Regions from separate parts of the Staphylococcus sp. GDY8P57P genome, predicted to be linked through region 4. Evidence: riboswitches for the same ligand, from Rfam matches in the RefSeq annotation. Region 4 holds a riboswitch; each other region holds the start of a gene.
What was found. A riboswitch is a leader RNA that binds a small molecule or an ion and turns the genes downstream of it on or off. The one in region 4 is predicted to bind S-adenosylmethionine.

Region 1: another riboswitch for S-adenosylmethionine. It lies ahead of KA878_RS07410 (aminotransferase class I/II-fold pyridoxal phosphate-dependent enzyme); the one in region 4 lies ahead of metK (methionine adenosyltransferase).
Region 2: another riboswitch for S-adenosylmethionine. It lies ahead of metX (homoserine O-acetyltransferase MetX); the one in region 4 lies ahead of metK (methionine adenosyltransferase).
Region 3: another riboswitch for S-adenosylmethionine. It lies ahead of KA878_RS07205 (MetQ/NlpA family ABC transporter substrate-binding protein); the one in region 4 lies ahead of metK (methionine adenosyltransferase).

What each region holds. Positions count from the first base shown of each region.
Region 1 covers NZ_JAESLK010000019.1:103,296-110,961, forward strand. The annotation lists gene KA878_RS07405 (phytoene desaturase family protein) at 1-1,404, shown strand, start outside; SAM riboswitch class I at 1,485-1,592, shown strand; gene KA878_RS07410 (aminotransferase class I/II-fold pyridoxal phosphate-dependent enzyme) at 1,672-2,832, shown strand; gene KA878_RS07415 (D-lactate dehydrogenase) at 2,866-3,864, shown strand; gene copZ (copper chaperone CopZ) at 4,144-4,350, opposite strand; gene KA878_RS07425 (heavy metal translocating P-type ATPase) at 4,439-6,826, opposite strand; gene KA878_RS07430 (hypothetical protein) at 7,080-7,286, opposite strand; gene KA878_RS07435 (SDR family oxidoreductase) at 7,518-7,666, shown strand, end outside.
Region 2 covers NZ_JAESLK010000036.1:26,933-34,598, forward strand. The annotation lists gene serS (serine--tRNA ligase) at 60-1,346, shown strand; gene KA878_RS10890 (AzlC family ABC transporter permease) at 1,858-2,553, shown strand; gene KA878_RS10895 (AzlD domain-containing protein) at 2,550-2,879, shown strand; SAM riboswitch class I at 2,980-3,081, shown strand; gene metX (homoserine O-acetyltransferase MetX) at 3,151-4,119, shown strand; gene KA878_RS10905 (YybS family protein) at 4,242-5,168, shown strand; gene KA878_RS10910 (DHH family phosphoesterase) at 5,196-7,163, shown strand; gene rplI (50S ribosomal protein L9) at 7,160-7,606, shown strand.
Region 3 covers NZ_JAESLK010000019.1:60,787-68,452, reverse strand. The annotation lists gene KA878_RS07210 (aspartate aminotransferase family protein) at 1-1,193, opposite strand, end outside; gene KA878_RS07205 (MetQ/NlpA family ABC transporter substrate-binding protein) at 1,461-2,276, opposite strand; SAM riboswitch class I at 2,388-2,494, opposite strand; gene KA878_RS07200 (hypothetical protein) at 2,642-3,067, shown strand; gene KA878_RS07195 (cell surface protein) at 3,265-3,891, shown strand; gene KA878_RS07190 (putative glycoside hydrolase) at 3,952-5,277, opposite strand; gene KA878_RS07185 (P-loop NTPase family protein) at 5,494-5,988, opposite strand; gene KA878_RS07180 (fructose bisphosphate aldolase) at 6,162-7,052, shown strand; gene KA878_RS07175 (PadR family transcriptional regulator) at 7,261-7,666, opposite strand, start outside.
Region 4 covers NZ_JAESLK010000004.1:9,685-17,350, reverse strand. The annotation lists gene ytkD (RNA deprotection pyrophosphohydrolase) at 1-264, shown strand, start outside; gene KA878_RS01715 (alpha/beta hydrolase family protein) at 245-1,015, shown strand; gene pckA (phosphoenolpyruvate carboxykinase (ATP)) at 1,077-2,669, opposite strand; SAM riboswitch class I at 2,835-2,945, shown strand; gene metK (methionine adenosyltransferase) at 3,061-4,257, shown strand; gene KA878_RS01700 (NERD domain-containing protein) at 4,353-5,261, shown strand; gene KA878_RS01695 (aldo/keto reductase) at 5,481-6,314, shown strand; gene KA878_RS01690 (fluoride efflux transporter FluC) at 6,373-6,726, opposite strand; gene crcB (fluoride efflux transporter CrcB) at 6,723-7,088, opposite strand; gene KA878_RS01680 (hypothetical protein) at 7,150-7,455, opposite strand.

The sequences.
Region 1 (7,666 bases), on a different contig from region 4:
GTCGGTGGCCGTATGAGTCAATTTAAGAAGGATGGTTTTACCTTCGATATGGGACCGACCATAGTGATGGTTCCAGATGTTTATAAAGCAGTATTTGAAGAATGTGGTAAACGTTTCGAAGATTATGTCGATATGAAACCACTCACACATATTTTTGATATCTATTTCTCAGATAAAGATAAAGTAAGTGTATCGACGGATTTGGCACAACTAAGCCAGACGCTAGAAGAGATAGAGCCAGGCTCAACGCAAGGGTTTATGCAGTTTTTAACGGATATATATAAACGATATGAGGTAGCGCGTAAATATTTCCTTGAGCGCACGTTCCGTAAGCCAAGCGAATTTTATAATCCGTTAACGTTATATCGTGGACTTAAATTGAAGACGTTTAACAATGCGGATCAATTAATAGATAATTATGTATCTAATGAAAAAATACGCAAGCTACTTGCATTTCAGACATTATATATCGGTATTGATCCGAAACAAGGCCCATCAATTTACTCTATTATTCCTATGATTGAGATGGTTCATGGCGTCCATTATATCAAAGGTGGCATGTATGGCTTAGCCCAAGGCTTATTACAGCTTGGTCAAGACTATGGTGTCAATGTTGAACTCAATGCAGACGTGCAAGAGATCATCATTGATCCTAAATTTAAGCGTGCAGATGGCTTACGTGTTAATGGTGATATTCGACGTTTCGATAAAGTACTATGTACAGCCGACTTCCCATATGTGGCACAACATCTCATGCCTCAGCACGCGCCATTAAAGCGCTATTCTCCTGAAAAGGTGGATAACATGGATTATTCATGTTCAGCATTTTTAATTTATGCAGGTATTAATCGTCAATTACGTGATAAATTGCATGTCCATAACGTGGTATTTGCTAAAGATTTTAGAGGTAATATTGATGATATCTTTAGTGGAAAGATGCCAGATGATCCATCATTATACCTTTACTTCCCATCTGTAGAAGATGCAGCATTAGCACCTGAGGATCAGACAGGCATGTACGTATTGATGCCAGTCCCAGAATTAAAAACAGGCCAAATTGACTGGCATGACCCTACAATAGTCGAGAAGGCGAAAGACGTCATCTATAACAAACTTGAAACGATTGAAGCACTTAAAGATGTCCGTCGAGATATCGTATCTGAAACAGTTTTTACACCGCTTGATTTTGAGCAACGCTACAATGCTAAGTTCGGTTCAGCATTTGGACTCATGCCAACGCTGACACAAAGTAATTATTACAGACCAGCCAATGTTTCAAGAGACTACAAAGACTTATACTTTGCAGGTGCAAGTACACATCCGGGGGCAGGTGTACCAATCGTTCTAACGAGTGCTAAAATTACGGCAGAAGCAATGCTTGAAGATATTAATCATGGTGTATAATCTCCATAAAGTAAATGAATCAGAAAATTATAAATATTGACAATCATTATTGAACTGATACAATAAATATTAATTCAATAGACTTATCCAGAGAAGTGAAGGGATTTGGCCCGATGAAACTTCAGCAACAGACTTAAAAGATAAAAGTACTGTGCTAATTCCAAAGAGGTATACCTCAAAGATAAGTGTCATAGTTATAAACTAAGCTATATGTCACTCTCTTTTGAGCGTGATATATAGCTTTTTAATTTTGTAAGGGGGTAAATCATGACAATTTCAAATAAGCTAGCGCATATTCCAGATAGTTACTTTGGTAAGACAATGGGACGCAAAGTTGAACATGGTCCATTGCCGTTAATCAATATGGCAGTGGGTATACCGGATGGTGAAACGCCTAAAGGTATTGTTGATCATTTTGCAGAAGCAGTTCGAATTCCAGAGAATCAAAAGTATGGTGCCTTTCATGGTAAAGCATCATTTAAAGAAGCGATTGTTAATTTTTATCAACGCCAATACGGTGTCACGTTAGATAAAGAAGACGAGGTGTGCATACTTTATGGTACAAAGAACGGTTTAGTGGCATTACCGACATGTATTGTGAATCCTGGAGAGAATGTGTTGTTGCCAGATCCTGGTTATACAGATTATCTCGCTGGTGTCTTGCTTGCTGATGCCAATCCAGTACCACTTAATTTGGACCCACCAGATTACTTGCCAGATTGGCGCAAAGTAGATGCACAAACATTAGCGAACACGTCATTAGTTTATTTAACTTACCCAAATAATCCTACAGGTTCAACGGCCACTAAAGCGGTATTTGATGAAGCTATTCAAAGATTTAAAGGTACGCAAACAAAGATTGTTCATGACTTTGCATATAGTGCTTTTGGTTTCGATGCTAAGAACCCGAGTATACTCGCTTCTAAAGCTGCAAAGGAAGTAGCCATTGAAATTTTTTCATTGTCAAAAGGGTATAACATGTCAGGTTTCAGAGTAGGCTTTGCGGTAGGGAATAAAGACATGATACAAGCACTAAAGAAATATCAGACACATACGAATGCGGGTATGTTTGGTGCCCTTCAAGATGCAGCAACGTATGCGTTGAATCATTATGATGCCTTTTTGGATCAACAAAATGACACATTTAAACGACGTCGTGATGCTTTTGAGAAGCGATTAAAGGAAGCGAATTTGCCATTTGTGCATTCTAAAGGTGGTATATATTCATGGCTTCAAACGCCACCGGGTTACGATAGTGAATCGTTCGAACAATATTTATTAAAAGAGCAGTCCATCCTAGTAGCACCAGGTATTCCATTTGGAGAAAATGGACGTCATTATGTGCGCATTTCTTTGGCACTGGAGGATGATTTATTGATTGAAGCGGCGAATCGACTCGCATCGTTATCTAATTTGTATAACGTATAACACTAAGACGAACATGAGAAAGGATGATAGATAATGACTAGAATAAAAATGATGAGTGTACGTGATGAAGATATTCCTTATATTGAAGAATGGGCAGAACAGCATAAGGTTGAAATAGAATTAAACAAAGAGATATTGACGGAAGGTAATGTGGATAGTGTTCAAGGATTTGATGGGTTATCTTTATCTCAACAACATCCAATATCTGAAGAAATATTTGCGAAACTTCAACGTTTCGGGATTAAACATATTGCGCAACGTAGTGCTGGGTTTGATACGTATGATTTAAATTTAGCTACACAATACGGCATCATTATATCTAATGTGCCGTCTTATTCACCAAGTTCTATTGCAGAGTTTGCCGTGACACAAGCAATTAATATTGTTAGAAATCAAAATGACATTCAACGTAAACTTCAAGCATATGATTTTAGATGGGAACCTTCAATCTTGTCACGTTCAATCAGTGATTTAACTGTTGCGGTTATCGGAACTGGACGTATTGGTTCCATTGCAGCAAGAATCTTTGCCAAAGGGTATGGTAGTCATGTTGTTGCCTATGATCCATTTCCAAATGAGCAAGTTGCACAGTATGTTACGTATAAAGAAACATTAGAAGACGCATTGCAGGATGCTGATATTGTCACAATTCATATTCCAGCAACAAAATATAATCCGCATCTTTTTAACGAAGCATTATTTTCTAAATTTAAAAAAGGCGCTGTATTTGTCAACGCGGCTAGGGGATCAATTGTAGATACACGAGCATTGCTAGATGCCATTGATCGCGGACACATTAAAGGTGCTGCGTTAGATACATATGAGCATGAACGTGGATTATTCCCTGGAGATTATCGTGATAAAGCAATTAATGATGAATTGCTAGAGACGTTAATTGCCAGAGAGGATATTTGGTTAACTCCGCATATTGCATTCTATACGGATGCAGCTGTAAAGAATTTGATTGTGGATGCACTTGATGCAGTCCTTGATGTGTTGAATACAGGGACGACGCAATTAAGAGTAAATTAAAAAAGAAGTTAGGCATGGCACACTGAATGTTTTATAACCCCGGCTAGATTAGCTTGTAGCATTTCAATCAGAAATGCGTTTTGCTGGGGTTTGCCACGCCTAACTTCTTCTATTTCACTTTTCGAATTCACCTAAATCCTAAGCGCTTTTGTCCGGACCTTATTGACGGCCTAACAAAAGCAGGATTTTTGTCGAAAAACTCAAAGCTCGACAAAACTTGAGAAGCAGTTTTGCTCACTTTTCGAATTCGCCTAAATCCTAAGCGCTTTTGTCCGGACCTTATTTTACATCGTAGCCTTGATCTTCAATGGCTTCTTTCATTTGCTCAACTGATACTCTATCTTCGTCATAATCGACGCGAACTTGATGTTTGTCTAAGTCTACTTCAGCTGAAGTAACACCATTTAATTTAGCTAGTGCTGATTCCACAGCGTTTCTGCAGTGGTCGCAACTCATACCTTCAACATTCATTACTTTATTAATCATAATGATCACCTCCGACGTTCTTAATAGTATATACCCATATTTTACTCCTTTTTAATAAACAAAGAAATAAAATAGAAATGCTTCAAAATTATAGTTTCATTCGTCTTAGTCGTAAAGCGTTACTTACAACACTAACTGAACTTAAGGCCATTGCAGCGCCAGCTATCCATGGTGCGAGTAATCCCATTGCTGCAATAGGTATGCCTGCAATGTTATATCCAAATGCCCAGAATAAATTTTGTTTAATGTTGCGAATGGTTTTATGACTCGCGTGGATGGCTTTAGGTACTAACTGAATATCGCCCCCTAGAATGGTGATATCTGCAGCTTCTATCGCTACTTCAGTCCCTGTTCCCATTGCAATACCAATATCTGCTTTAACCAGTGCAGGGGCATCATTGATACCGTCACCTACCATAGCAACGTTATGCTGCTGTTCTTGTAACTGCGTGATATGTTGTGCCTTATCTTGAGGGAGAACTTCAGCAATGACTTGGTCAATACCAACTTCATTGGCAATCGCACGTGCAGTTCGTTCATTATCACCAGTTAGCATGACCGTTTTAATATTCATAGCTGCTAGTTGTTGGATGGCGTTTTTGGCAGAAGGTTTAACTGTATCTGCAACAGCAATCATGCCCTTAAGTTCACCACCATACGCAATTAACATTACGGTCTGACCATCAGCTTCCATATGTGTCATCTTCTGTTTCATCGTATCTATGTTGATGTGATGTGCGAGCATCAATTTTTTATTGCCAACAAGTAACTGAGTCCCATCGATAAGCGCTTGTATACCGTGGCCTGGTAATGTTTGATAGTCAGTGACGTCTACCAATTGCACATGTTGTTGTTCAGCATAGTTAACAATTGCAGTAGCTAAAGGGTGTTCAGAGTTCTTTTCAGCGGAGGCCACTAAAGCTAGTGTATCTTCATCCCCATCTAAATAAGTAACTTCTGGTTTACCATGAGTTAATGTGCCTGTTTTATCGAACACAACCGTATCAACTTGATGTGTGCGTTCGACATACTCGCCACCTTTGAATAAAATACCATTTTCAGCAGCGCGACCTGTACCAACCATGATAGACGTTGGTGTCGCTAATCCAAGCGCACATGGACAAGCAATAACTAAAACGGATATCGCAGCAACAAGTGCATCCTCAAAGTGACCAGGATGAACGATGGTAATCCAAATGAGGAAAGTTAATAATGCGATAGCAATTACAATTGGCACGAAATAGCCAGATATGATATCAGCTAAACGTTGAATAGGTGCTTTAGAACTTTGAGCTTCTTCAACGACTTTAATAATGTTAGAAAGGGCAGTGTCCTTTCCAACTTTAGTGGCTTTAATTGTAATTACACCATTTGTATTTATCGTTGAACCGATCACTGCATCATCAACCTGCTTATCCACGGGCATGGATTCACCAGTCAACATTGACTCATCTATAGCAGTTTCGCCTTTGATGATTTGACCATCAACCGGTATCTTTTCACCTGGTTTAATTAACAAGATATCATTCACACTAACTTGATTCAGAGGTACCATTTGTTCGATGCCATTGTCATCAATGAGGCGTGCCTCTTTTGCCTGTAAATTCAGTAATTCACTTAATGCATGTGTTGTTTGCGATTTAGCGCGTGCCTCTAAATATTTTCCGAAAAGAATCAACGTGATCAGCACAGCACTTGTCTCAAAATATAGGTGAGGCATATGTGTCGAACCGGCTAACCATTTGATCATTTCATAAATACTGTAAAAGTAAGCAGCGCTAGTGCCTAATGCGACAAGCACATCCATGTTAGCGCCACCGTTGCGCAAGTTCTTATAAGCGCCAACATAGAATTGCCAACCAATGATGAATTGGATAGGTGTCGCAAGTATAAATTGGAACCAAGGATTCATTAAGAGATCTGGTATATGCATATTAAAGAGATGAACGAACATTGTCATGAGTAACGGTAATGCCAGAATCGCTGAGATGATTAATTTGTTTCGCTTATGTTTCAATGCGCGTTGTTTACGTGTAGCTTGATCTTCTTCAGTTTGTTTAGGTTGTGCATCATAACCTAGCTTTCTAATACGTTCTATTAAAGTATCTAAGTCGGTTTGACCGGGATAGTAAGCTACCGTGGCTTGTTCAGTCGTTAAATTGACAGATGCTTGTTTGACACCTGTGGTTTTATTTAATACTTTTTCAATGCGGTTTGAACAAGCAGCACAAGTCATGCCACTTATATCTAATTCAGCTTTATCTATGACTACATCATAGCCAAGCTTTTGAACAATCGACACGAAGTCATTGATTTCATAGTCATTTGAATCATATTCGATTGTTGCCTTTTCAGTCGTTAAATTAACCTGTGCGTTAACATTATCCATTTTGTTTAATCGCTTTTCGATACGGTTAGAACAGGCGGCACAAGTCATACCGGTAATAGTCAATGTAGTATGTTGTTTATTGCTCATTAGGACACCTCCATTACAATTCATACATAATATACCCCCTTAGGGTATTTAAGTCAATGCTTCTGTTCTGCTTTTGAATAAAAAAGTGCCCTCCAAAGTTTTCATTTTTCAATGTCTACTTTGAAGGGCACATATTAAGTCTATATCTTAGACTACAAATGTATATGAGCAGTCGTGGACTGAATTCAACATGCACTTGAATGTCTTCTTATTGCCGATAATATCATTCTATTGTGTCGTTGATATCGTTATTTTAGAAAAAATCAGATGGTTTAAAATGGTCTAAATTTAAATCTTTATAGTTATTAAAATCAAAATTGGATATATTTTGAACCAATTCGCCATTTTTAGCTTGATTGTAATAATAGTTCGCTTCGTTCATTACATCATGATCTTGGAATGTCTTTACAATACCAAGTATGATTAGTAATGCAATAATACCTTTAAATAAACCTCGCATAGCGTCGCACTCCTTTATCTGTATGTTCTCGTTAGTGGCTTAAGTTAAATCTTTAATAGAAGTTTAATTTAATTATATAAGGTTTCGTACTAAAATGCATGAGACTAAGGAACTGACTTCCTATCATTCTAAAGTTGTAATGAAATGGATCGTTGATAATCAGATAACAACTTTGTTTCAAATGCGACATTAATGGGAACGGTTAAGTAAATGGATAAGGAGTGGTAACGAATGAATTTATTAGAATTTCATAAGCAAATTAAAGGCTATACTCAAGATCATCAACCAGGTACTGAGAAAGATATGAATCCTAGACCAGTTTCAGAGCTAGATGACTATAAAGCAGCAGGTAAACTGCAAGGTAAAGTTACATTAATTAC
Region 2 (7,666 bases), on a different contig from region 4:
GCAAGACGCATGTTATCCAAAATAAAAATTTTCAAAAAATTGGGAAGGATGAATGTTACATGTTAGACATTAGACTATTCAGAGAAGAAGCTGACAAAGTTAAGAGCAAAATTGAATTACGTGGAGATGATCCTAAAGTTGTTGACGAGGTATTAGAATTAGATAATGAACGCCGTCAATTAATTGGTAAGACTGAAGAAATGAAAGCACGTCGTAACAAAGTAAGTGAAGAAATCGCTGAAAAGAAACGTAATAAAGAAAATGCAGACGACGTTATTAAAGAAATGCGTGAACTTGGTGACGAAATCAAAGAAAACGACGCTAAACTTAATGAAGTGGATAATAAAGTTAGAGATATCTTAATTCGTATTCCTAACCTAATTGCTGAAGATGTACCACAAGGGGATTCTGATGAAGAAAATGTTGAAGTTAAAAAATGGGGTACACCTCGTGAGTTTGACTTCGAACCTAAAGCACACTGGGACTTAGTTGAAGAATTAAAAATGGCAGACTTTGAACGTGCTGCAAAAATTTCAGGTGCGCGTTTCGTATACTTAACTAAAGATGGTGCATTATTAGAACGTGCATTAATGAACTACATGCTTACAAAACATACAACACAACATGGTTACACTGAAATGATGACACCTCAATTAGTTAACGCAGATACAATGTTTGGTACTGGTCAGTTACCTAAATTTGAAGAAGACTTATTCAAAGTTGAAAAAGAAGGTCTATACACAATCCCAACTGCAGAAGTACCATTAACAAACTTCTACAGAGACGAAATCATTCAACCAGGCGTACTACCTGAAAAATTCACTGCTCAAACTGCTTGTTTCCGTAGTGAAGCTGGATCAGCAGGTAGAGACACAAGAGGTTTAATCCGTTTACACCAATTTGACAAAGTTGAAATGGTACGTATCGAAAAACCAGAAGATTCTTGGGATGCATTAGAAGATATGACACAAAATGCGGAAGCAATTCTTGAAGAATTAGGTTTACCTTACCGTCGTGTTATCTTATGTACTGGCGATATTGGTTTCAGTGCAAGTAAAACATATGACTTAGAAGTTTGGTTACCAAGTTATGACAACTATAAAGAAATCAGTTCTTGCTCAAACTGTACTGATTTCCAAGCGCGTCGTGCTAACATCCGCTTCAAACGTGATGCAGCTTCTAAACCAGAATTAGCACATACATTAAATGGTAGTGGTCTTGCAGTAGGTCGTACATTTGCAGCAATCGTTGAAAACTACCAAAATGCAGATGGCTCAATTACAATTCCTGAAGCATTAGTACCATTCATGGGTGGTAAAACTGAAATCCGTCCAGTTAACGACTAATTCGATTATTAGTTAGCTTATAACGTTAATTTATAGAGTACGGAATAAGCGATAATATACTAAAGCTACAGTGCAAATTCGCAGTAGCTGACTGAGCTGAGAAGGTGTTTATATAACACTTTTTCAGCTCTCTTTTTATGGTGTTAAACCAATATGAATGTCATAAACAAAGTGAATAGGTGGCAGGAATGCTGCAATGAAACTACATTGAATTGTGGTCTATGATGTCTTGAATATACAATCAATCATGTTAAAAATTCACTTTTTCTTAATAAAGTGATGAAGTAAAAAGGATGGATTTAGACTACTTTCAGAGGTGTAATATACGCTTTGTTGTCAAAAAATAGACACATTAGATATACCTTTAAATCAGTAGTTCTAAGTATTCTGTTAGTCTAACATCACACAACTCTATGTCTAACGTTGTTGCCACTCTAGCATCCGTATATTAGACTAAAATTATTAATAAAATACTGTTCTAAAATATTAAGCATAAAGGGAGGTTACAAAGATGACATCACATGTGACGTTTAAGCAAGGCGTTAAAGAATGTATACCTACTTTGTTAGGATACGTTGGGATTGGTTTATCGTTTGGCATTGTAGCTGCGTCACAACATTTTAGTATCATTGAAATACTATTATTATGTTTACTTGTCTATGCTGGCGCAGCACAATTTATTATTTGTGCACTCGTTGCTACAGGCACACCGATTTCTGCTATTGTTCTTACAACATTGATTGTCAATTCACGTTTCTTCCTATTATCAATGACGTTAGCACCCAATTATAAAGACTATGGTATTTGGAATCGTCTAGGTCTGTCTTCAATTTTGACAGATGAAACATTTGGCGTCGCTATCACACCGCATTTAAAAGGGGAGAAGATAAACGATCGGTGGTTACATGGCTTAAATTTAACCGCATATGCATTTTGGGCACTAGCCAGTATTGTTGGTGCATTACTTGGTAAATATATCTCTAATCCAGACATGTTGGGTCTCGATTTTGCGATTACAGCAATGTTTATCTTTTTAACCATGGCACAATTTGAGTCAATCACATCATCTAAACTACGCATATACCTTGTACTTATCGTATTTGTTATCGTGATGATGCTCAGCTTAAGTTGGTTTATGCCATCATACGTTGCAATTCTGATTGCATCGATGCTAGCAGCAACATTAGGGGTGGTGATGGATAAATGACAACATCTTGGCATATGTTTATCTTAATCGTGTTATGTGGACTTGTAACGTTAATCATTCGAGTAGTTCCATTCTTAATGATTTCACGTATTCAACTCTCAGAAACGGTAATTAAATGGCTATCATTTATTCCAATTACATTATTTACAGCACTGATATTAGATGGCATTATCGTACAACAGGAAGGTGTAGCAGGATACACCCTTAATATTCCGTTTATTCTTGTGACGATTCCAACGGTGTTTATTGCACTTTTCACGCGTAGTCTGACTACAACCATTCTAGTAGGTATTGTGCTGATTGCAGGCCTACGTTTTTTCTTTTAGAAAAGGCAGAACCCAATAGCTAACGATTGAAGTTAGCTATACAATTAGATACAATAAATTCAAATTACAATTTGAATAAGTAAATGAATAGAGATAATAGAACTTATTAAGAGAAGTGGAGGGACACGGCCCTAAGAAACTTCAGCAACCGGCGATGCATACGCACGGTGCTACGACCAACGAGATACTCGAATGATAAGTAATAGAGACGAATCGCCTCATACTTTGAAGAGTATAGGCGATTTTTTTAGTATTCAAAGGAGGTAACCGCATGACCAATTACACGGTAGAAACATTAAATTTAGGACCTTTTACAACTGAATCAGGCGAAATGATTAAAAACTTACAATTGCGTTATGAACATGTGGGCTATGCGGGGCAACCACTCGTTGTGGTCTGCCATGCGCTTACTGGTAATCATTTAACATATGGCACAGATGATGCGCCTGGTTGGTGGCGTGAAATCATAGATGGCGGTTATATGCCGATTTATGATTATCAATTTCTTACGTTCAATGTCATCGGTAGCCCCTTTGGTTCAAGTTCTCCTTTAACTGATCCTAATTTTCCGGAGCATTTAACGTTGAGGGATATTGTGAAAGCAATTGAAATGGGGATTCAAGCGCTTGGTTTCAACAAGATTAATATTTTAATTGGTGGTAGTTTAGGTGGTATGCAAGTTATGGAACTGCTCTACAACCATCAATTTCAAGTGGATAAGGCGGTTATTCTAGCGGCTACGGATAAAACATCATCGTATAGTCGTGCGTTCAACGAAATTGCACGTGAGGCGATTCATCTTGGCGGCAAAGAAGGCCTTAGTATTGCCCGACAATTAGGATTTCTAACGTATCGGTCATCTAAAAGTTATGATCAACGCTTTTCACCCGACGAAGTTGTAAGCTATCAACGACATCAAGGTAATAAATTTAAAGAAACTTATGATTTATCCTGCTACCTGACAATGTTAAATGTATTAGATAGTCATAATGTTGACCGTGGACGTACAAATGTGGATGATGTTTATCAATCATTAGATACAAAGGTTTTAACTATGGGCTTCACGGATGATTTATTATATCCAGATGATCAAGTGAGAGCAGTAGGGGAGCGTTTTAAATATCATCGCCATTTCTTCGTTCCAGATAATGTAGGTCATGATGGCTTTTTATTAAATTTCAATGACTGGGCACCGAACTTATATCATTTTCTTAAAGTAACGAACTTCAAACGAAAATAGATGAAGCGGGTAAGTTAGAATATAGAAGAAAACACGCAATGATGGAATCGTATATTACTCAATCTTCACAATTTGTTTTAATTTTGCTTAGAGGTTAAAATAGAGGTTATAGTCAAAAAAGTATAGGAGTGGCGAATGTGTTTTCAAAAGTACATCCTAAAGCAACAATTATAGGAACAATTGCACTTGTTATGGTTGCTTTAGTTACGTATGTATTACCAATACTAGGGCTGATTCTATGTTTATTCGCTACGATTCCAGGCATTATTTTATGGAATAAATCTATTCCATCATTTGGAATTGGAGCGCTAATCACAGTTATTCTTACCACATTATTGGGTAATACATTTGTATTAAGTGCCATGATTTTAGTTTTAATGCTTAGCTTTATTATTGGCCAATTATTGAAAGAACGTGCCTCTAAAGAACGCATCTTATTTATAGCTACAACATATTTAAGTATATTTACTTTAGTCGCATTTATGCTATTACAAACGTTTAAAAAGATACCTAGCGCTACGACATTAATTAAGCCTTTCAAAGATGCAATGCACAATGCGGTTGTAACGACAGGCGTAGAATCAGATTATAAAACGATTCTTGAAGAAGGGTTCCGTCAAATGGCAGTCCAACTTCCAAGTTTTATAATCGTTATAGTCTTTATTTTAGTCTTAATTAACATAATTATTACATTTCCAATTCTTCGTAAATTTAAAGTAGCTACACCAATTTTTAAACCATTATTTGCTTGGCAGCTTAACCGTTCATTACTTTGGGTTTATATGGTTGTTTTATTATGCGTAATGTTCGCAACAGGGCCAAGTACTTTCCAAAGCATCGTATTAAATTTCGAAGTTGTGTTATCATTACTGATGTATATCCAAGGATTGAGTTTAATTCATTTCTTTGGTAAAGCAAAACGTATTCCAAATGTTGTAACGATATTGCTGATGGTTGTGGGGACAATTATTACACCAGCAACACATATCATTGCATTACTTGGTGTACTTGATTTAGGAATTAATTTAAAACGAATGATTAAAAAATGACTTTAAAAAGTGAATAGAGGTGGAATAATGAACCGTCAATCCACTAAGAAGGCATTACTCATACCATTTATTTTAATGGTACTTACTTCAATTGCACTTGTCGTAGTATGGTTTATCTTTAAACCATTAGTTGCGACCATTGCAGCAGCTATTTTAGTCGTGATGATTATTATTGGCATTGTATTAGTAAGACAGGCCTTGTTGAAAATGGATAATTATGTGGATAATTTAAGTGGTCATATCTCGGCTGGAAGCAATAGGGCAATTAAACGATTGCCAATTGGCATGGTCGTTCTTGATGCTGATGATCATATTGAATGGATTAACCAGTACATGTCTGAACACTTAGAAACGAATGTCATCTCAGAACCAGTCAATGAAGTTTTTCCGAATATTTTAAAGCAGTTGGAAAAGGTGCAAGAAGTCGAAATCGAACATGGCCAATATCATTACCATGTACGTCATTCTGAAGAGGAAAATTGTCTATATTTCTTTGATATCACAGATGAAGTGCATACCAATGAACTATATGAAGAATCAAAACCGATTATTGCAACATTATTCTTAGATAACTATGATGAAATCACGCAAAATATGAACGACACACAACGTTCTGAAATCAACTCAATGGTAACACGAGTGATTAGTCGTTGGGCATCAGAATATAATATTTTCTTCAAACGTTATAATTCTGACCAGTTCGTTGCGTATTTAAATCAAAAAATATTAGCCGAAGTTGAAGAATCGAACTTTGAAATTCTTAGCCAACTACGCGAAAAAAGTGTTGGTTACCGTGCCCAATTAACATTGAGTATCGGTGTCGGTGAAGGTACTGAGAACTTAATTGATCTTGGTGAGTTATCACAATCTGGTTTAGATTTAGCATTAGGTCGTGGTGGTGACCAAGTAGCAATTAAAAATATGAACGGAAATGTACGATTCTATGGCGGTAAGACTGACCCGATGGAAAAACGTACGCGTGTAAGAGCGCGTGTTATTTCTCATGCATTAAAGGATATCTTAACCGAAGGCGACAAAGTAATTATTATGGGACACAAACGTCCCGATTTAGATGCGATTGGTGCAGCGATAGGTGTATCAAGATTCGCATTAATGAATAACTTAGAAGCCTACGTAGTCTTGAATGAGGAAGATATTGATCCAACATTACGTCGTGTAATGGATGAAATCGATAAGAAACCAGAATTGAAAGAGCGATTCGTCACATCAGATGAAGCTTGGGATATGATGACATCTAAATCTACGATCGTCGTTGTGGATACACATAAACCAGAGATGGTATTAGATGAGAACATTTTAAATAAAGCTAACCGTAAAGTGGTCATTGACCATCATAGACGAGGAGAAAGCTTTATTTCTAACCCGTTATTAGTTTATATGGAACCTTACGCAAGTTCGACAGCAGAACTTGTGACAGAGTTATTAGAATATCAACCAACTGAACAACGTTTAACACGTTTAGAATCTACAGTCATGTATGCAGGTATTATCGTTGATACACGTAACTTCACATTACGTACAGGTTCTAGAACGTTTGACGCTGCAAGCTATTTACGTGCTCACGGCGCAGATACGATATTAACACAACATTTCTTAAAAGATGATGTCGATACGTATATTAATCGTTCAGAGCTTATTCGAACAGTTGAAGTTCAAGATAATGGTATAGCGATAGCACATGGTTCTAACGAAAAAATTTATCATCCTGTTACAGTTGCACAAGCTGCGGATGAGTTGTTAAGTTTAGAAGGTATAGAGGCTTCTTATGTTGTGGCTAAACGTGAAGATAACTTAATAGGTATCTCAGCACGTTCATTAGGCTCTATTAATGTTCAATTAACGATGGAAGCATTAGGTGGCGGCGGTCACTTAACGAATGCTGCAACGCAATTGAAAGGATTATCAATTGAAGAAGCGATTGAACAATTACAACAAGCAATTACAGAACAAATGAGTAGGAGTGAAGACGCATGAAAGTAATTTTCACACAAGACGTTAAAGGTAAAGGTAAAAAAGGCGAAATTAAAGATGTACCAGTAGGTTATGCAAATAACTTTTTAATTAAAAATAACTATGCTGTTGAAGCAACTCCAGGTAATTTAAAACAATTAGAACAACAAAATAAACGTGCTGAAGCGGACAGACAAAAAGAAATCGATGACGCTAAAGCATTAAAAGCTAAATTAGAAGAAATCGAAGTTGAAGTAAGTGCTAAAACTGGTGAAGGTGGCAAATTGTTTGGTTCTGTAAGTACGAAACAAATTGCTGAAGCACTTAAAACACAACATGATATTAAAATTGATAAACGTAAAATGGATTTACCTCAAGGTATCCATGCATTAGGTTATACAAATGTACCTGTTAAATTAGATAAAGAAGTTGAAGGAACTATTCGTGTTCATACAGTAGAAAAATAAGTTTTCCTTTCCTAGCGGAAAGAAATTTTGTTGGTTGGCTTTTAACTACGCTTAAGTTGA
Region 3 (7,666 bases), on a different contig from region 4:
ACTGCAATCAGTACAAGACCATGATCAAAGCAATAATTACAAATCTTTAGCGCTTCTTCTGAGGCTCTCGTTTTCATTTGTTTATCTGACACAATATCAACGCCAATAGATAAACCTTTACCACGTACATCTCCGACAAATTGATAGTTATCAACCCATTTGTCCATTCGGTTGCGTACATAGGCGCCTTTTTCCGAGCTAGCAGTTAGTAATGCGTCATCTTCAATCATTTTCAATGTTGCTAAAGCCGCTTCACAACTTACAGGATTGGCACCAGTGGTAAATAGATGCGCCGGTGCTTCAAGCGTATCAATGATTTCTTTGCGACCAACAATCGCAGACATCGGTAACCCACCAGCTAATGATTTGCCAAATGTGATTAAATCCGGTGTGAAATTAAAGTGATCAATTGAACTCCATGTACCTGTGCGCCCTAGTCCTTGTTGGATATCATCTACTGCAATTAAAATGCCATGTTCACGACATAATGCTTCTAACGCCTCAAAGTAACCGTCTACTGGCTCTAGCAAACCACCATCACCTTGAATCGTTTCTACGACAATACATGCAACTTCTTCTGCTGGCACATATTTGGCGAACATTTCTTTAAGTGGTGCAAGATACGCTTCTACTGTATTAGGATTAGGTTGTTCATACATACCTCTATACTTATCTGGAAATGGAATATGATAAAAGCCATTTAATAAAGGACCATAATGCTTGCGCATATTTAAGCTAATGGCTGACATCGATAGTGACCCAAATGTTGAACCATGATATGCATTTGTAAAACTAATGATATACGGTCGACCAGTATACGCTCTTACAAATTTAATAATGCCATCATTGGCGTCAGATCCACTCAATCCAAACGTCACACGTTTTTCATAATCACCTGGCGCAATATCACATAGTTTCTTAGATAATTTCACTGCTGGTTCATGATACATATATGCAGGTGTATAATGAATCAATTTCTCAGCTTGTTTCTGAATCGCTTCAATTACCGGTTTAGGTGCATGCCCTACATTTTGCGAGCTCGCGCTTGCTAATAAATCAATGTATTCTTTACCATCCACATCTACGAGTGTCGCACCGTAACCATGATCAATGGCTAATGGGTAATATTTAATTCTTCCTGATGCCGCAAAGTACTTCCCATCTTCTTGTATTAATTCCTCTGCTTTACTCATATTGACTCATCCTCCCATAATCGACCATCCCTTTTACATCCCTCTCTTTGAAAAGTCTCCGGCCATCTTAATAAACAATGTTTCATTGATAATATTCAATATCTTACTAATAATTGTCAGATTTGTAAATATTTTCTGAATAATCAAAAATAATTATAATTTGCTATTTTTAGTTTTTTTGATGATACATATTTATTAAAAAAATGAGGGAGTGGGACAGAATTCTTTTTAAATTCGTCGTCCCACTCCCCCAATAAAGATATAGGATTATTTACTTTCGTAAGGAATGACATCGTCTCCATATTCTTTTTTAATATAGTCTTTAATTTCTTTAGATTGCATGACTTTTAATAATTCTTGGAACTTCTTATCATTTTTATGTCCTTCTTGAACTGCGATAATGTTGGCAAATGGTGATGATTTACCTTCCATTACAATTGCATCTTTAGACGGTTTTAAACCATTATCGATGGCATAGTTAGAATTCATAATAACTGCTGCACCTTCACCGTTTTTATATGTTTTAGGTAAAAACTCAGCCCCTTGCTGATGATTAAATTTTAAATTCTTTTTATTTTCTGCAATATCTTCAAACTTGGCGTCTTCAATTTTGACACCTTTTTTCAACTTAATCAGACCTTCATCTACAAAGAAAGATAAAAATCGTCCTTCCTCTGCAGGGTTATTTGAAACATAGATTGTTGATCCTTCAGGAATATCTTTCAAATGTTTATATTTTTTACTATAGACACCCATTGGCGTTGTAAATACTTTACCTAATTCTTCTATTTTATAGCCATGACTTTTCTTCTCAGCTTTTAGATACGGTACGTGTTGGAAGAAGTTAGCATCTACATCGCCTTTATCTAATAATTTATTTGGTACTTTATAATCATTAACCTCTTTAACTTCTAGATCATAACCTTTTTTCTTTAATTGTTCTTTAGCTTTCTTCAACACATCTCCATGGGGTGCAGGTGAAGCAGCAACTGTGATTTTCTTATCATCCTCTTTATCTTTGCTACATCCTGCTAACACGATAATTAAAACTAAAATACTGATCATACTTAACCATTTTCTCATGTATATCGACACCTCTTTTTTAAAATGATTCAACTACACTTCAACTCTTAAATAGTTAGAAGACATAAAAAAATACTTTCTATTATTTAAGAGAAAGTATCGATACACTTTCTCTCATCTCTTAAAGTATTGTCTACTTTATGTGAATTAGCACCATTTCGTTACACGACGGTTGCTGGGCTTCTCAGGGCACATCCCTCCACCACTCTTGATAAGAGTTAACAAGTTTTATTGAATTGATATTATATTAGCATTGGATCAAGCTTGGGTCAATATCATTTTTTAAATATTCTAAATTTTTAAAATGTGTAAGTTGTTTTACTGTAGGGAATAGCTTGTTAAACACATTCGAAGGGTTGATGATTATGTTTCGTTACAGCTATCACTTACTTAGTGCATTGTTCATTAGTATTTTATTATTACTTATCATGTTTGTCATGGATGTGGTGATGCATACGACACACCTTACTTTGCTATTAATCAACATTGATTTCATCGCAGATCCTAATAAGACACCACTTATTTTAGAACTTTTAATTCATATCATTATTGGATTTTGTATTTACATAACGTTTCTAATCATTTATCTGTTATTCAAACCTTTATACAAATTAAGTTATCTCTTATTAATGATTATTTTTCTAATCTTATACCCATTACTTATTACGTTGGCTGAACGTTCACTGTTCCAATTTAATTGGGTAGCGTATGCCTTATGGATGGTCGCACACTTGATATTCACTTTACTGATGGCATGGTCGATTCCTTATTTTTCTAAAAAGAAATGGTAAGTTGATAACTATGCATGTTATATAAACAATCGCTTATAGTCATTAAAACATCACTATTGTAAATTTAACTTTACAAATACGCCGTTCTTTAAGCTAATTTAAAGTTTCAATATGGTTTACTTTAATCCCCTATTTTAATTAAATCTGAGTGTTACACTAACGTTGTAAAAGATAAATAATGAAATGGGGTTTTCATTGTGGTGAAGGTTTCTCTATTTGCGTCAACACTTTTAACAAGTACGGTAATATTATCTGCTTTTAACGGACAACATGCACTCGCAACTGATGTAGTGACGAAAGACAATGCACAAGAAATTGCTTCGGAAGCATTATCAAATAGTGGTGGTAATCCAGATTTACAAAACTTTGACAAAGCAATTGATAAAGGGGACTATTTCAAAATTGAAAGCCACAATAAGGCAAATGCTGGTATAGGTGTCTATAAAGTTTATAAAAATGGCCAAGTCGAATATAAAAATGATAGATACAGTAACTTCAATCGACTTCAAAGTGGAGAAACATATGTTGAACACGGTATTGCGAATGCCGCTGAATTAGATGACCGACAAAAAGCAGCGTCAAAAGTCAATTCCGTAGATTGTGCACGTGAATTAAATACTTACTATGTTGGTAACGTTAAATCTAATGAAGTACCTTCGTCTCAATCAGATCAAAAGCAAGAAAACCAGCATACGACGACGCAATCATCTTTACCAGAAACAGGTCAATCGCATCATGAACAATCCACTCAACTATTAGGTGGTCTTTGCTTATTATTGGGGAGCATATTCGTAGCGAAACAAACGCATAAGAACATTGACTAAGATATTACTAAGGGAGAGAGACAGAATTTAAAAGAATTCTGTCTCTCTCCCTTTTTAACATTATTGAGTGCTATTATTATTTTCGTTGTCATCATCTTTCTTATTGTCGTCTTGCTTCTCTTTCTGCTTTGTGTCTTGTTCTACACCTTCAGGGTCACGTTCTTTCGCGCTACCTTTTTTAGGATTATAGTTCGCATCTTCAGTGTATTCGTTGCCGGCATTCCATAGTAAGAACTCATTTACACCATTATCTTTTAATGCCTGAACTTGTTCAGATACAGCTTTCGCATCATAATCAATATAATTACCATCGCCTAAGTATGATGCTGTAAAGTCTTGAATCCATGGACGTGAAATTGGTTTTTTCTTACCAAGTGAATCTAATAAGTTATTTTCTTTTTGAATATATCGATTCACTGTTTTATATGGTTCTGTATCTGGCGCTTGTAAACCAAAGTCACCATTGCTCCAATGTGATGGGTAAATCATTGATGAAATTGCGTCTACATTTTCAGATATTTTAGGGAAACTTTGACCAATACCAGGTGCATTTTTAACTAATGCAGAATAGCCAAATACGTCCGCAGATATATTAACACCCATCGGTTTCAACTCTTTATTAGCGTGTTCTAAGAATTTCGTAATGGTATCCACACGTTGATCGCCAGAACTTAACTTGCTATTTTTATAGTCACCTTTACTATAAGTTAGACTGTCTGCTTCATTTTCAAAGCCTTCTGGGAAACGCACGTAGTCAAATTGAATATCTTGGAAACCGGCTTTAGCTGCCGCTTTGGCTACATCAATGTCGTAGTCCCAAACTTCTTTCATAAATGGGTTAACGAAGCTATCACCTTTACCATTTGTCCAAACTGAACCATCACTTTCTTTAAATGACCACTCCGGATGTTCTTTCGCTAGTTTAGAATCTTTAAATGTAACAATACGCGCAATTGGATAAATGTTGTTATCATGCAATTTTTTCAGTAATTTCTTACCATCAACAATGTCTAATGTGTTTTTATCCACTTGCTTGTTGCCAGTGTTAAGATTCATTGTTATGTTACCTTCATCATCTTTAACATCGATAACCATAGTATTTAAATTGGAATCTTTAATAAATTTGATTAACTCATCGATTTTATCGCCTTGTGTTGAATTACTTGTTACATAAATCCCTTTGACACCATCCTTAGGATAGTCAACCTTATTCTCATTGTTGTTCTTATCATTATTCTGTTTTAATTTTTCACTTTGACTGTTTGTCTGTTCGTTCTTCTGGCTGTCCCCTTTTTGTCCGCTACTAGATGAATGATCTCCATTACTACACGCAGCGAGTAACAAAGCACTTGTTGTTAATACAGCAAATAATTTGTTTTTTTTCATTCCCTTAGCCTCCGAATATGCTTTATATGTATAATTAGGTTCTCATTATTTAGAATAGTAAGCGATTTAAAGAGTTTCATTATCCTAAATAAGAGAACCTAACTTTCCTTTAGAATAGCATATTTTTAACAAAAATATTCACTAAGACAAAATTTTATAAATTAAATTATCTAATATTTGTATGTTTTTAAATGAATTTTAAATTAAATCTCGTAATCATAGGTTTAATTTTGAATAAATTGATTGCGTATTTCCAATAACCCATTGCGTATGATGTTGCGTTTGTTGATAATAGGCGTCTACTTTGTCGTAATTATTTTTAGGGAAATCCCAAACATATTTGAGAAAGGATAAACTTATTTTCTTAGGATTGCCACCTACTGTTGGCTTTCTAAATACAGTCATTAGATAACGCTTGATGACACGGTATATACACTTCCACCTCGATTCTTTAATCCAAATCACTGTCGTTGCGCGTTCTAGTCTCATGAGTAATGTATTTGAATAATGACCATCAATAATCCAAGATGGCGTCGCTACAATTTCTTTCAACTGAGCGTGCAAGGATTCCGGCGTTACAGTCGCTTGATCGTTAAGCCATTGTATTTTATCGATGTGATACAAAGGTATCTTATAATTCTGTTGTAAACGCATTGCTAACGTTGATTTTCCTGAACCTGGGCTACCAATAATCAAGATACGATGTTCCATGTTTTTTACCTCGCATTTTTTTGAAAATGAGTCATACAACGAAATAAGTACAATTTATGAAACTATAAACTGTAAAATAAGAATTTTCAATAAATATAAGTTTTATAACTTGAGAATGTACTTCTTTTTTATCATAATGAATATGAAAGTTAATTAAAGGAGTGGAAAGAGTAATGAATAAAGAACAATTAGAAAAAATGACAAATGGGAAAGGTTTTATCGCAGCATTAGACCAAAGTGGCGGTAGTACTCCTAAAGCATTAAAAGAATATGGTGTAAACGAGGACGAATATAGTAATGATGACGAAATGTTCCAACTTGTACACGATATGCGTACTAGAGTTGTAACTTCACCTTCATTCTCTCCAGACAAAATTTTAGGTGCTATCCTTTTCGAACAAACAATGGATCGTGAAGTTGAAGGCAAATACACTGGCGACTACTTAGCTGACAAAGGTGTTGTTCCTTTCTTAAAAGTCGACAAAGGTTTAGCTGAACAACAAAATGGTGTTCAATTAATGAAACCTATCGATGATTTAGACGATACATTAGACCGTGCGGTTGAACGTCACATCTTCGGTACTAAAATGCGTTCTAATATCTTAGAATTAAACGAACAAGGTATTAAAGACGTTGTTGAACAACAATTTGAATTCGCTAAAAAAATCATTGCTAAAGGTTTAGTACCAATTATTGAACCTGAAGTTAACATTAACGCTAAAGACAAAGCTGAAATCGAAGAAGTATTAAAAGCTGAACTTAAAAAAGGCTTAGACGCTTTAAATGATGATCAATTAGTGATGTTAAAATTAACTATCCCAACTAAAGCTAACTTATACAAAGAATTAGCAGATCATCCAAATGTTGTACGCGTGGTTGTATTATCAGGTGGTTACAGCAGAGACGAAGCAAACAAATTATTGAAAGACAACGATGAATTAATCGCAAGCTTCTCACGTGCATTAGCAAGTGACTTACGCGCTAGCCAATCACAAGAAGAATTCGATAAAGCATTAGGCGACGCAGTAGATTCAATCTACGACGCATCAGTAAACAAAAACTAAAACTAGGTGCGAAAGTGAGCGCTTAGGTTTTGAGCAGAATCGAAAAGTGAGCAAAACTGTTTCTCAAGTTTTGTCGAGCTTTGAGTATTTCTGCCGAAAAACCTGCTCACTGTAGCCCGTTTATCATTCCGGCGAAGTTCTCTATAACTTCACTCGAATGTTTCAAAGCCGACTGGTTATTTCGACCAGTCGGCTTTTTTAATATTTATTATTTATAGAATCGTTCTAATTTTTGTTTTGTTTCTTCAATAAAAGCATTTAATTCTTGTTGTTTTTTTTCATCTTGTAATGCACTTTGACTTGCTTTCATAAATCCGTGGAATAATTCTTGTAATTGTTCACGAGATGCTTTCATTTGTTCAAAATCTACATTTTTAAATTGTTCTAAACGTTTTGTAAATGCATCTTGGTCGACATTCTCTTTTAAGAATGTTTTACCTTCATCTGTAATAGTGTAGATTTTTTTATTGCCTTCTTTAGCAATTGATACAAAGTCTCTATCTTCTAACATTTGTAAAATAGGATAAACTGAACCAGGACTTGGTGAATAGAATCCTTTGAAACGTTCTTCTAAATCTTTAATGATTTGATAACCGTGACGTGATTCTTCTTCT
Region 4 (7,666 bases):
GAAACTGGAGGTATACCTGAAACGATTAACTATATAGCACAATATCAAGTTCACACGTTGGATAACGCTATTTTCAAAAAAGATGTATATATAGTGAGAATCAAATCAATTAAAGAGAAAAGTGATTATTTAGAAACGACAGGTCCATTGTTGTTTAAGCATATTAGTGATGTTCCGTTGGATATGCAAAGTTACTTAATTCAAGATGACGCAATTCTGAAGTGTGTCGAAAGGATGATAGACCTTGGATATTATCGCGACTAAGAAAATGCCTATAGCATCGAGAACGCATCAATTTGATGAAATGACTTATACAGTTGATGGCTTAAAAGTAAAAGCATTACAGATGTGTCCTCTAAAGAAAGCAGTAAATAGAATTGTGGTGTACTTGCGAGGAGGTAAGGGACAAGTTGGTCGTGTACGTGCAGCCAGATTAATGCAGTTTGCAAATGATGATACTTTAGTGATAGGACCTTACTATCGAGGTAGTAATGGCAGTGAAGGTCGTGATGAGTTTGCTAACGCTGATTTAAAAGATGTAACGTACCTTATTAGAATACTTAAACAACGATATCCAAATGCTTATGTACATATGATTGGATTCTCAAGAGGGGGAATACAAGGTCTCTTAACTTATCAAGATTATCCGGTAGATAGTTATATTATCTGGGGTGGGGTTTCTGATATGCATTTAATGTATGAGGAACGTGTTGATTTACGTGGCATGTTACGTCGTATGGTTGGTCATCCTGATAAACATAAAGACGCCTATGACAAAAGAGATGCTATAAAATTAATTGATGCGCATAGTCCGCCAATCCTAATTGTACATGGGGGTAAAGATAAACAGGTAGGTATTCACCATGCTTATTATTTAGAGAAGCAATTGAGTTCTAAAGGTGTCGACTTTGATACGTTTTATCAAATAGATGAAGGTCATGTGCCTAGACCACCAGCTATGAAAAAAGCACTTAACTATGTACATCATTGGATGTCGAAATGTGAGGGTAAATAAAAAGGCAACGTACCTTGGTTAATTTTACCAAGTACGTTGCCTTTTGAATGTGACCATTTAATTATTTATTAAAGCCACCTGTATTAGCAATTTCTTCAACTTCTGGACCGAATTTTTTGAAGTTTTCTTCAAAACGTTTAATTAAGTCGTCGGCTTGAGCGCGATATTTGTCTGAATCACTCCAAGCATTAATTGGGTTGAGTATTGTTTTAGGTACGTCTTCCATTTCTGTAGGAATGCTTAAACCGAATTTTTCATCTTTAGTAAATTTAGCGTTTTTCAATTTACCTTTAATCGCTTGATCTACCATATAGCGAGTGTAATGTAAGCTGATACGTCTACCTACACCGTATTTACCACCTGTCCAGCCAGTGTTAACTAAGTATACATCAACGTCATGTTTATCAATAAGTTCACCTAGTAAATCTGCATACTTAATAGGATTAAGTGGTAAGAATGGTGCACCAAAACATGTAGAGAATGAAGGTTCAGGCTCTGTAACGCCACGCTCAGTTCCAGCTAATTTAGATGTAAAGCCGCTTAAGAAGTGGTACATCGCTTGTGATTTAGTTAATTTAGCAATTGGTGGTAATACACCGAATGCGTCAGCTGTTAAGAAAATGATTGTATTAGGATGAGCTGCTTTAGATGGTAGAACAATGTTATCAATGTGATGAATTGGATAAGCTGCACGGGTATTCTCAGTATATGAATTATCATCAAAGTCAACGGCGCCACGCTCGTTAACTACAGTATTTTCAAGAATAGTGCCGTATTGAATCGCGTTATAAATTTGCGGTTCTTTTTCTTTAGAAAGATTGATTGCTTTAGCGTAACAACCACCTTCGATGTTGAAAATACCATTTTTATTCCAACCATGCTCATCATCACCAATTAATTTTCTATCTGGTGCTGCAGATAACGTTGTTTTACCTGTACCTGATAATCCGAAGAATAAAGCAACGTCCCCTTTATCTCCAACGTTAGCAGAACAATGCATACTCATAATGTCTTGCATTGGTAGTAAATAGTTCATTACTGAGAAGATACCTTTTTTCATTTCGCCAGCATATTCAGTACCACCAATTAAAATCGTTTTATGTTTGAATGAAATGATAACAAATGTTTCTGATTTAGTACCATCAACTTCAGGGTCAGCTTTAAAATGAGGTGCAGAAACAATAGTGAAATTAGGTTTAATATTACTTGCTTCTTCTTTAGAATCTGGGCGAATAAACATATTTTGTGCAAAAAGGTTGTGCCATGCAAGTTCGTTAATAACTGTAAGTTTCAATTGTGTATCTTTGTCACTACCTGCATAGCCATTAAAAACGTAAAGTTCATCTTTTGTATCAAGATAGTCTAAAACTTTAGCGTAAAGATTTAAGAAAGTTTCTTCATCGATAGGTTGGTTAATATCTCCCCAATGAATATTATCTTTATAAGAAGGTTCTGTAACGATAAATTTATCTTTTGGAGAACGTCCAGTGTATTTACCAGTGCTCGCATTAATCGCACCAAGTTCAGTTAATTCTCCTTCTTTATTACCCATTATTTTGTAATAAAGTTGAGTTGTTGAGAGTTGAAAAAGAGAGCTTTCTTTTTCTAATAATTTTTTAATTTTAGGTGTTTCGCTGTATGTATCTACTGACATACCCAATCCCTCCAGCGTGTGTTATAGAAATTCAATATTGTAAGCCTTTACATGAAAATAGTATAACATAATGCCATAATTATTCCACCTGGAAAAGACAAAAAAACATGTAAAAACAAAATTGACATTAATTGGTGAATTAGGTAGTATAGTTCTTAACGGATTCTCTTATCCTGAGTGGTGGAGGGACATGGACCCAATGAAACCCAGCAACCTCTTTTTTAAAAGAAAGGTGCCAAACCGTTTGCAGACATATAATCGTCTGAACGATAAGAGCGAATGGACGTTTAAGAGCCTTCTCTCTGTCTTGAATAGTGAAGAAGGCTCTTTTATTTTTGAGCTCACATTTTAAAGAGAATTTTCGTAAATACAATGGTAAAAGGAGCAAATCATGACTTACAATAAACGTTTATTTACTTCAGAATCAGTAACAGAAGGACATCCTGACAAGATTGCTGACCAAGTGTCTGATGCTATCTTAGATGAAATCTTGAAAGATGATCCCAATGCACGTGTCGCTTGTGAAACAACTGTAACAACTGGAATGGCGCTCATTTCAGGTGAAATATCAACTTCTACTTATGTAGATATTCCCAAAGTCGTACGAGAAACAATTAAAGGTATTGGCTATACGCGTGCTAAATTTGGCTATGATTACCAAACAATGGCAGTATTAACTGCAATCGATGAACAGTCACCGGATATTGCGCAAGGTGTTGACAAAGCACTTGAATATAGAAATGATATTTCTGAAGAAGAAATTGAAGCTACAGGTGCGGGTGACCAAGGCTTAATGTTTGGTTATGCGACTAATGAGACAGAAACATATATGCCGTTACCAATCTTTTTATCACATCAATTAGCGAAGCGTTTATCAGATGTGCGTAAAGATGGTATTCTAGATTATTTAAGACCTGATGGTAAGGTTCAAGTTACAGTAGAATACGATGAAGATGATAAACCTAAACGTATTGATACGATTGTTGTATCATCTCAACATGCGGATGATGTTGAATTAGAGCAAATCCAAAGTGATATTAAAGAACATGTCATTTATCCAACAGTACCAGAAGGTTTAATTGATAGTGAAACTAAATTCTTTATCAATCCAACAGGAAGATTTGTTATCGGTGGACCACAAGGCGATGCAGGGTTAACAGGACGTAAAATCATCGTTGATACTTATGGTGGTTATGCACGTCACGGTGGTGGTTGCTTCAGTGGTAAAGATCCAACTAAAGTAGACCGCTCAGCAGCTTATGCAGCGAGATATGTAGCGAAAAATATCGTTGCTGCAGGACTGGCAGATCAATGTGAAGTACAACTTGCATATGCAATTGGAGTTGCTGAACCAGTTTCAATTTCAATCGATACATTCAAGACAGGTAAAGTTTCAGAAGCACAACTTGTTGAAGCGGTTAGAGCAAACTTTGATTTACGACCAGCAGGTATCATTAAAATGTTAGATTTAAAACATCCTATATATAAACAAACAGCAGCATATGGTCACTTTGGTAGAACTGATGTACTATTACCTTGGGAAAAATTAGACAAAGTGAACGTATTAAAAGATGCTGTTCAAAGTTAATAAACGCTTTAAATAATATTATAAGAAATTGTCGAAATTAAGGACTGTTTCTATTATAATTAGACATACTGATAGATTAAAGGAGCGTTGATTTAATGAATTCACTTGGACCAATTGAAATTGGTTTAATCATAGCTATTGTAGTTGCAGCGATTTGTTTAATTCTATTTTTAGTTACACTTAAAAGTAAAAATAATATTAAACAAAAGACAAAAGAAGAATATGATCTCAAAGAAAAACAAATGAAAGCGTCTCATGACGAAGCACTTGAAAAAGAGCGCATACAAAATAAAAAGCAAGTTACTAAACAAAAAGAAGATTTTGATGCAACTGTCAGCGGTAAAGACCGTGAAATTGATGCCTTAAAACTATTCTCTAAGAATAAAAGTGAATATGTGACAGATATGCGTTTAATTGGTATTAGAGAGCGTTTAGTAAAAGAAAAACGTATCAGACCTGAAGATATGCATATCATGGCAAATATCTTCCTTCCAAGTAATGAGTTTAATGATATTGAACGTATTAGTCACCTTGTACTTACACGTACTGGTCTATATATTATAGATTCGCAATTATTAAAAGGACATGTATATCAAGGCATAAGTGGTAATCAATTTAACGAATTACCAATGATGGAACAAATCTTTAACACGTTAGATTTAGATGCTAAGTCACCACAAACGTTAGTACTTGATCAAAATGAGGATAAAGCGTCATTGTCATTCGTTAATTATTCTGAACAGCTTGCTGCGATAGAGAAATTAGCGTCAGATTTACAAACTCAGTTGGGTGCGAAATATACGCCAACAGCGATTTTATATTTCAATCCGAAACATGATGGAGACGTCACAATTTCAAATTATGCACAAAGTTCAAGTGTTAAAGTACTCGTAGGACCTGATCAATTAGATGAGTTCTTCAATAAGTTTGTGTTCCATGGACGTATTCAATATAATGTGGATGAATTACAAGATGTTATGGACAAAATTGAATCATTTAATTAATTTCTAATCTGATATAACAAACATATCAATCAGCTACTTTGCAAATTCGCAGTAACTGATTGAACTGAAAAGACGCTTAAATTAAGCGCTTCTCGATTATTGTTATTCTTGCGGGAGTGGAGCGACGAATTTAAAAAGAATTCTGTTCCATTCCCGTTTTTAAATGGTTTAAATAAGGGAATAAGATAATACATATTTTAAAGAAAAGGGGTACCGTGAATGGAAACAATTGAATTTTACAATGGTCACACAATGCCTAAAGTTGGTATTGGAACGTTTAGAGTAGAAAATAATGATGAATGTAGAGAAGCAGTTAAACACGCAATCGTTTCTGGTTATCGTAGTATTGATACAGCTAAAGTTTATGGTAATGAAGAACAAGTCGGTTTAGGAATCCAGGATGGTTTAGTTGCTACAGGTCTAGAACGTAAAGACTTATTTATTACATCTAAACTATATTTTGAAGATTTTGGTCGAGAAAATGTAGCAAAAGCCTATGAAACAAGCATCAACAAGCTAGGCTTGGATTATTTAGACTTATACCTTGTGCATTGGCCTGGTACGAATGAGGCAATCATGATAGATACTTGGAAAGGTATGGAAGATTTATATAAAGATGATAAGGTTAAAAATATTGGCGTAAGTAATTTTAATGCAGAACACTTTGAAGCATTACTAGCTCAAGTTTCTATCAAACCTGTGATCAACCAAGTGGAATTTCATCCATATTTCACGCAAAAGGCATTACGTAAATATTTAGAAGTGCAAAATATTTACATGGAGTCATGGTCACCATTTATGAATGCTCAAATTTTAGATGATGAAACGTTGAACCAAATTGGTAAAGAAGTGAATAAAACTGCAGCTCAAGTCGTGATACGATGGAATATACAACATGGTGTTATCGTGATTCCTAAATCAGTCACGCCACAAAGAATAGAAGAGAATATCAATGTCTTTGACTTTGAATTAACTGATGAACAAATGGAACGAATTGACAATTTAAATAAAGACCAACGTATTGGTCCTGATCCAGAAACATTCGAGGGCTAATAATTAACTAAAAACACTTCATTGTTAAAAGCTTTTAAACTTTTAACAATGAAGTGTTTTATAATATGAAACCTACATAGCATGATATAAATCCTACGATAAATTGTAAAATGGAATAACTCAAAAAACGAATCGGTTTAAAATGTGGATACAATAATTGGACAAGTTCATGTGACAGGGTTGAAAAAGTTGTTAAACCACCAAGAAAGCCAGTGATAAACAACATTGAAAACCACTGATGATTCAGAGCGATTCCGAATACGAACCCGATTAAAAAACTGCCTACAATATTGACAATTAACGTAGCAACGGGTATGGGTGAAGAAACCTTACTATTAAAGAAATCTGATAGCCAAGCTCTCACGACAGCACCTAAACCTCCGCCAACCATAACGAGCACTAAATTAATCATACACGTGCCCCTCCTAATTTAACGCCTAACCAGCAGCATAAGATGCCTCCAACGTAACTTAATAATCCGTATAAACATAGCAATATGAAACGATGATCATGAAACATAGTCACTAACTCGAATTGGAAGGTTGAGAAGGTAGTTAACGCACCTAATAGCCCCGTAGTTAATCCTTTTTTAAGCATGGGTTTATGTTTGAAAAATTGTATGGTTAGAGATGACAAATATCCCATTAATAATGCACCAACTAAATTTGCGACTAACGTCCCAATAGGTAAGCCAGAGCCCGTATTCAATGTTGATAAGATGTATCTCAATAATGCACCAACCATACCACCGATAAACACAAATAAATATTGCATTTTGTCACACCTATTTCTTGTTTTATTACAATTAAATCATTATTCTGTCATATCCACTCGATTACGAAAGAATGCCAAACGTTTTGATTGAAGCAAAGATATGGAATACAATTACGAATAAAATAATGATTGGTAAAATTTTACTAGCAATTCTAATCCAGCCTTGTTTATCGCCTAAATGTTTGATTGCTTTATCTGAAAAGATAATCGAAGCAATTAAAACAATAACATTAACAATACTACAGGCAATGAGTAAATATTTAACAGAATTAATTTGCTGACTTAATAGTGGATTAAATGTATTAAAATAAAAGCTTATTATAAGTAAAATCACTGAGATATAGAAGTATTTTTTTGGCTTAGACATTGTGTTCCTCCTACCTAATTTCATTTAATCATATTACCACATTTTAATTATAATTTAATAGTGACTCGTCAATTTTGAATTTTATTTTCATAAAAAGGCAAAACATTCGCTTAGTAATTCTAAGAATGATATAAATAATTTATAAATATTTTATTGTTACGGCATAGTATAATCATCATAAGAACATGCGTACATACATATAAATTCCATT